2 regions of the Pseudobacillus badius genome follow, and region 2 is predicted to be linked to the other one. Evidence: riboswitches for the same ligand, from Rfam matches in the RefSeq annotation. Region 2 holds a riboswitch; the other holds the start of a gene.
The links. Region 2 has a riboswitch for glycine ahead of gcvT (glycine cleavage system aminomethyltransferase GcvT). Riboswitches for the same ligand answer to the same signal wherever they lie in the genome.

Region 1: another riboswitch for glycine. It lies ahead of B1A98_RS11980 (iron-sulfur cluster biosynthesis family protein); the one in region 2 lies ahead of gcvT (glycine cleavage system aminomethyltransferase GcvT).

Annotation. Positions count from the first base shown of each region.
Region 1 covers NZ_MWMM01000006.1:88,524-91,927, forward strand. The annotation lists gene msrA (peptide-methionine (S)-S-oxide reductase MsrA) at 1-734, shown strand, start outside; gene B1A98_RS11975 (class I SAM-dependent methyltransferase) at 746-1,354, shown strand; glycine riboswitch at 1,429-1,530, shown strand; glycine riboswitch at 1,534-1,617, shown strand; gene B1A98_RS11980 (iron-sulfur cluster biosynthesis family protein) at 1,689-2,009, shown strand; gene purU (formyltetrahydrofolate deformylase) at 2,041-2,910, shown strand; gene B1A98_RS20200 (hypothetical protein) at 2,907-3,104, shown strand; gene B1A98_RS11990 (cytochrome d ubiquinol oxidase subunit II) at 3,171-3,404, opposite strand, start outside.
Region 2 covers NZ_MWMM01000002.1:348,997-352,400, forward strand. The annotation lists gene gcvPA (aminomethyl-transferring glycine dehydrogenase subunit GcvPA) at 1-723, opposite strand, end outside; gene gcvT (glycine cleavage system aminomethyltransferase GcvT) at 745-1,845, opposite strand; glycine riboswitch at 1,932-2,011, opposite strand; glycine riboswitch at 2,015-2,104, opposite strand; gene B1A98_RS04845 (DEAD/DEAH box helicase) at 2,263-3,404, shown strand, end outside.

The sequences.
Region 1 (3,404 bases), on a different contig from region 2:
AGCTCTTTTGGCAGCAAATCGACCCCACAGATGCCGGCGGGCAGTTTAATGACCGGGGGCTGTCTTACAGAACGGCGATCTTTTATCATGATGAAGAACAAAAAGCGATGGCGGAAGCCTCAAAAGCGAAATTGGCGGCAAGCGGGCGCTTTTCCAAGCCGATCGTTACAGAAATTCTTCCTGCCGGCCCGTTTTACAGGGCGGAGGAGCGGCACCAGCATTACTATAAAAAGAACTCCTTCCACTATAATCTTTACAAAGAAGGGTCGGGACGGGCTACATTTATTCGCGATCATTGGAAGAACCAGAAAACCGATGAGCAGCTGCGAAAGGAATTAACGCCTCTTCAATATGAAGTGACAAGAAACAATGCGACAGAGCCGCCTTTTCAAAATGAGTACTGGAACCATATGGATGAGGGGATTTACGTTGATATTATTTCAGGAGAGCCGCTGTTCAGCTCGACCGATAAATATGATGCCGGCTGTGGCTGGCCAAGCTTTACAAAGCCGCTGCGCCGTATGGAATTAGCGGAAAAGCTTGACACCTCTCACGGCATGCGCCGAATAGAAGTGCGAGCCAAAACCTCCGACTCTCATTTAGGGCATGTATTTGATGACGGTCCCGGCCCTGATCATGCCCGTTATTGCATCAATTCGGCCGCTCTCCGCTTCGTGCCCAAAAGTAAGCTGGAAGAGGAAGGATACGGGGAATTTAAACACTTGTTTGAATAAGGGGAATAGCAATGAATGAAAAAGAATACGACCGTCTGCTTAAGATTGAAACAGGCGGCACGTGGGAATGGCTGTATCAGTCGCTTCATTATAACCGCTATGAAGCGACTCCTTATGACGCGATCGACCATTTATTTGAGGAGTACGAGCTGAAAAGAACCGATGGAGTAGTTGATTTTGGCTGTGGAAAAGGGCGGCTCGTATTTTATATCCATCACCGTTTTCACGCGCGTGCAACAGGTATCGAAATTAATGGACAGCTGTATCAGGAGGCGCTTGAAAACCAAGCCCGCTATTCAAAAAAGAAAAAGCGGGCGGACAATGCCGTCCGTTTTGAATGCTGTCCGGCAGAAGAATATGACATCGAAAAAGAAGAGAACAAATTTTACTTTTTTAACCCTTTTTCGGTGCAGATTTTCATGAAAGTTGTGCATCATATTTTGCGCTCGGTGGAAGAGCATCGGCGCCCGGTTGATCTTATTTTGTACTATCCAACCGCTGAGTATATTCAGTTTCTGGATATGTACACTCCTTTTCAGCTGTTAAAGGAAGTGAAAATCCCGGAATTGTACGAGAAAAATGAAAACGAACGCTTCCTGATTTTCCGTTACGAAGGATAGCCGCTTCTTCAGCATCCAGAATAGAAAGAGATTGACAAGAGATAATATTTAAATTATTCTGAATGATATAGCGGATGACGATTGTGGGAGAGTGCGCGCCGTGCGCCACCGAAGGAGCAAGTTCCAAAAAACACCCTTGGAATTAATCTCTCAGGTAGAAGAACCACAATAGGACGCAACTCTGGAGAGCGCGTGTTCGCACGCCACCAAAGGGGAAGGCTCTATCGGGGGATGGGGTTAAACTCTCAGGTAAAAGGACAGAGAAGGGATCATACCCTTTTCTGTCCTTTTTTGCGTGCAGAAAAGGAAGTGAGGGGAGGCTGCCGGAGAGAAGATGGCACCAAAGGAGCAGCATGCAACGATTAAGCTGACGGAATCGGCTAAGAACGAACTGAACATCCGACTGCGGGCAGAACAGCATTTTCCTAGAATTGACGCGGAGATTACAGGAGGATGCGGACTGTCTGTAAAGTTTATGCTGGCATTTGATGAACCGCGCCGGAATGACAAGGTGGTGGATTGCGGAGGAATTCCCATTCGCATCGACCGTTTTACGGCACGTTATTTAAGGGAAGAAGTACAGGTCAATTATACGGCGGAAAGCGGTTTTTATGTGGCAGAGCGCTTTACTTCAAGCGGATGTGCCGCAGAGTGAACGCTTAACGCCTAGGGATGGAGGAAGAACGGTGCATAAAAAGGGGAATATCAACTATTTTAAATTGCTAGTGATTTGTCCAGAAAAGCCGGGCATTATTTCAGCAGTATCCAATGTGCTGCTGGAGCATCAGGCTAATATTGTTCAATTTGATCAGCATACGACGAACCCGAAAGACGGCATTTTTTTCATGAGAATTGAATTTGACATGGAAGAGGGCGATGCGGCGCTTGAGCGGCTGGAACAAGGGCTGCAGCAATTATCGCAAACTTACCCGATGGAATGGCAGCTGAAAAATAAAGCGAAAGCGAAGCGGATGGCGATTTTTGTCTCTAAAGCAGATCATTGTTTAATGGAGCTGATTTGGCGCTGGAAGTCAAAGGAGCTTCCAGTAGAAATTTCAATGGTGATCAGCAACCATCCAGACTTGAAGGATATCGTGGAAAGCTACGGCATTCCTTACTGCCACATCCCTCTGTCCCATGAAACGAAAGAGGAAGCTGAACATAAAGCGATGGAGCTGCTGGAAGGAAAAGTGGACTTTATCGTTCTTGCGCGATATATGCAAATCCTGTCTCCCGGTTTTATCGCCAAGTATCCAAATCAAATTATTAACATTCATCACTCTTTCCTGCCGGCATTCGTAGGGGCCAATCCGTATGTCCGGGCGTTTAACCGCGGGGTCAAGCTGATCGGGGCAACGGCTCATTATGTCACAAATGAGCTGGATGAAGGCCCGATTATTGAACAGGATATTTTGCGGGTTAACCACCGCTATACCGCGGAAGATTTAAAAATCGCCGGCCGCCACGTGGAAAGAAGCGTGCTTGCCGAAGCGGTCTCCTGGCATGTAGAGGATAAAATTATTGTACACGGCAATAAAACGATTGTATTTACTTGAGCCTGATGGTAGGCAATCAACTCTTGCTTGATGGCACGTGCATGTTATTGGCCGCCTTGTGTATCGGACTTTTTCTATGGAATAAACAGCAAGAGAAGCCCGGGCTTTTGCAGATTGCTTTGCTTCTTTATGCGTTGGCGGTCTTAGTTGCTTCGCTGTTCAATCAATGGCAGCCGGAAACCATTTTTCGCTGAAAAGGAGCCGGGCTAAAGGGTCATGAAAATGGCCTCTTGCCCAGCTCCTTTTTTCTAGTGCGCCAATTACCGGCTTTTCTGCCGCAAATACCGTTTATCATGCATAAACAGGCTCCAAAAATAAATGAACCCGGGAAAGAGAATCGCGAAGCCGACAATATAAGTAGCGAATACTGCCATGAAGGAGTTAGGGTCTGTAAAGCTGGACTGGATCGTTATATTAGGATACACAATATACGGCAAATGTGCTTTTCCGTATACATAGCTCGCAATGAAATATTGAACCGTGACAGCTATCAC
Region 2 (3,404 bases):
GGAAGAAACGACAAACATCGCTTTTTTCCCGTGAGCTGCTTTTTCAACTTCGGCCAGTGATTCAACCGCTCCAAAAAAGTTCGGATATTGAACAATGACCGCTGCTGTATCATCATCGACCAATTCGTTTAATTGGCTGATGTCTGTTACGCCTTCTTTATGCGGAACGACCACGACTTCAATGTTTTGCCCCTTCGCATACATACACAACACGTCACGCGACTCGGGATGAACGGTTTCTGAGACGAGCACTTTTTTTCTTTTTGTCTGCCCCGCGCTTAGCATGGCCGCCTCTGCTAATGCCGTGCCTCCGTCATACATCGAAGAATTGGCGACATCCATGCCTGTCAATTCACAAATCATTGTTTGGAATTCAAAGATAGCCTGCAGCTCTCCTTGGGAGATTTCCGGCTGGTACGGCGTATACGCCGTGTAAAATTCCGAGCGGGAAATAACATGATCCACAATGGATGGGGTGTAATGGTCATACACACCTGCTCCCAAAAAAGAGGCGTATTGCTTAGCATTCATATTTTTCGCGGCCATAGCGCTCAATTCTTTTTTCAGCGCCGGCTCAGCTTTAGCTTCCTTAATATCATATAACCCTTGAAAGCGCACTTTCTCCGGAATGTCCGCGAATAATTCATCGATGCTCTGGACACCTACTGCTGCAAGCATTTCCTTTTTATCCGTCTCTGTCATCGGCAAGTAACGATGCTTCATACTATTCCCTTCCCTCTTCTCTTATTTTGAGCGTTTATAAAATGGCGGCTTTACAGTTTTAGCTGCAAGCTTTTTGCCGCGAATCTCTACGGACAGCTCCTGATCCGGCACAGCCCATTCAGCCTTCACCAAGGCAAGGCCAATGTTTTTCTTTAATGTTGGCGATTGTGTACCTGTTGTAATATGTCCAACTAATTCTTCACCTGAAAAAACAGGATAGCCATGGCGCGGAATGCCACGGTCGATCATCTCCAGGCCAATGAGCTTCCGCTGCGGGCCATGTTCTTTCTGCTCCTTTAGCACTTCCGAGCCGATAAAATCACCTTTGTTCAGCTTCACAGCAAAACCTAAGCCAGATTCAATAGGGGAAATATCTTCCGCCAATTCCTGTCCATATAATGCCAGATTCGCTTCAAAGCGCAACGTATCCCGTGCGCCAAGGCCGCAAGGAAGGAGACCTTCTTCCTTGCCTGCTTCTAAAAGGTCTTTCCATAGCTTAGGAGCCTCTTCACTCCGGCTATAAATTTCAAAACCATCCTCCCCCGTGTAGCCGGTGCGTGACACAAGGGCAGCTACACCATTCACCTGCACATGCTGACGGAATTTGAACGGCTTGATCTCAGCTAAATTCACATCTGCAACCAGCTTTTGCAAAATCTCTTCTGCTGCCGGTCCTTGAATGGCAAGCTGCGCCCAGTCTGTTGATACATTTTCAATATGGACGTTCTCTGTTTGATGCTCCTTTAGCCAAGCAAAGTCTTTATCTGTATTAGCGGCATTGACAACGAGCAAATAATCTTGCTCAGCCAGCATATAAACAAGCAAATCATCCACCGAGCCGCCTCTTTCATTACACATAATCGTATAGATTGCCTGATTGGGCTGCAGCTTTGACAAATCATTTGTCATCACTTTTTGCAGGAAAGACAGCGATTCCTTTCCTTTCACGATGATCTCTCCCATGTGGGAAACATCAAACAAGCCTGCTCTTGTACGAACCGCCTCATGTTCTTCCTTAATGCTCGAAAACTGAACAGGCAGCTCCCAGCCGCCAAAATCAATCGTTTTTGCTCCATGCAGCTGATACAGCTCAAATAGCGGCGTACGCTTTAATTCTCCCATTTTCTTGCCCCTTTCCTTGTCATTCTGATGGTTCAATTTGTTATTTTTCCATAAAAAAAGACAGAGAACAGCTTATACAAGTTGTTCTCTGTCCTTGAACCTGAAAGTTTAACCTGACGACCAGGCTGTCTTCTTTGGTGGTTTCCTCGGGAAACACTCTCCAGAGCCGCGTCCAGCAAGAGTTCTTTTGCCTGAGAGATTCACAAAAATTTGCTTGCTCCTTCGGCGCTGTATATACAGTCTCTCCCCTTACCTTCATTCGCTATATTTAATTGAGAAATGGGCATACTATGAACATATGATTAGCAAAAATCAATAATGTTCGTTTTTTTACAAAATGACACAATATTTTGTTCACTTACATCCTACCATTAAAGTTATGGTTTCGGCAACCTATTTTATAAAGGAGTTTTTCACATGAATGTAGATATTTATTTTGATCACGCCTGGGAAGAAGAATTAGAAAAAAGAATTGAACAGGACGGACCTTGGGGAAATTGGCCGCTTTTTCAATCGACTGTAAATATGGAAACACGAATGATGGTGCCGAATTTCGAAGGATTGTTAGCTCCTGGCTTTTTACCGGAGCTTAATCCTCTGCCGCATCAGCTTGAGGCAGCCAAGAGAGTCGTGGAAGAAATGAATGGAAAAGCAATTTTGGCCGACGAGGTTGGTCTTGGAAAAACAATTGAGGCCGGACTGGTATTAAAAGAATACTTGATCCGGGGCCTTGTCAAAAAAGTTTTAATCTTAACCCCTGCTTCTCTCGTTTCTCAATGGGCGAGTGAACTGGCTACCAAGTTTTATATTCCCGCTGTCGCCCAGAAAAAATTTTATGCTTGGGATCAGCACGACATTGTAATTTCTTCGATCGATACAGCAAAACGCAGCCCGCATAAAGAAAAAATTTACGAACAAGAATATGATTTAGTCATCATCGATGAAGCTCATAAATTAAAAAATCATAAAACTAAAAACTATCAGTTCGTTCGCCATTTAAAAAAGAAATTCTGCCTGCTTTTAACCGCGACTCCGATTCAGAATCGCTTGGATGAAATGTTTCATCTTGTTTCATTGCTAAAACCCGGCCACCTCGGAAACGAAGGACAGTTCACGGAGCGCTTTAAAAAAGGGGACCGCCAAGTGCAAAACCACCATCATTTAATCAAGCTGATGAATAAAGTCATGATTCGCAACCGCCGCCAGGATACCGGAGTGAAGTGGACAGAAAGAAAAGTAGAGTCAGTAAAAGTAGCGTTCACTGAGGAAGAGCGCTCGCTCTATCAGGCTCTCGAATCCTTTGTTCGCAGCCAGCCCGACGAGGTGCGTTCTTCTTTCTCCTTGCTCACGCTGCAGCGGGAAGCGTGCAGCAGCAAAGAAGCTGTTTTTTTCACGCTGAAAAACATGGCCCAAAAACTATATGGCAGCCAGTTGGAGTTTCCTCAGAGCTTTCAAGACGTTTTAACGCATATACAAGCGATCTCGCGCAATTCAAAAGCAGAGAAGGCGCTGGAACTTATTCAAACGATTAACGATAAAGTGATTATCTTCACTGAATA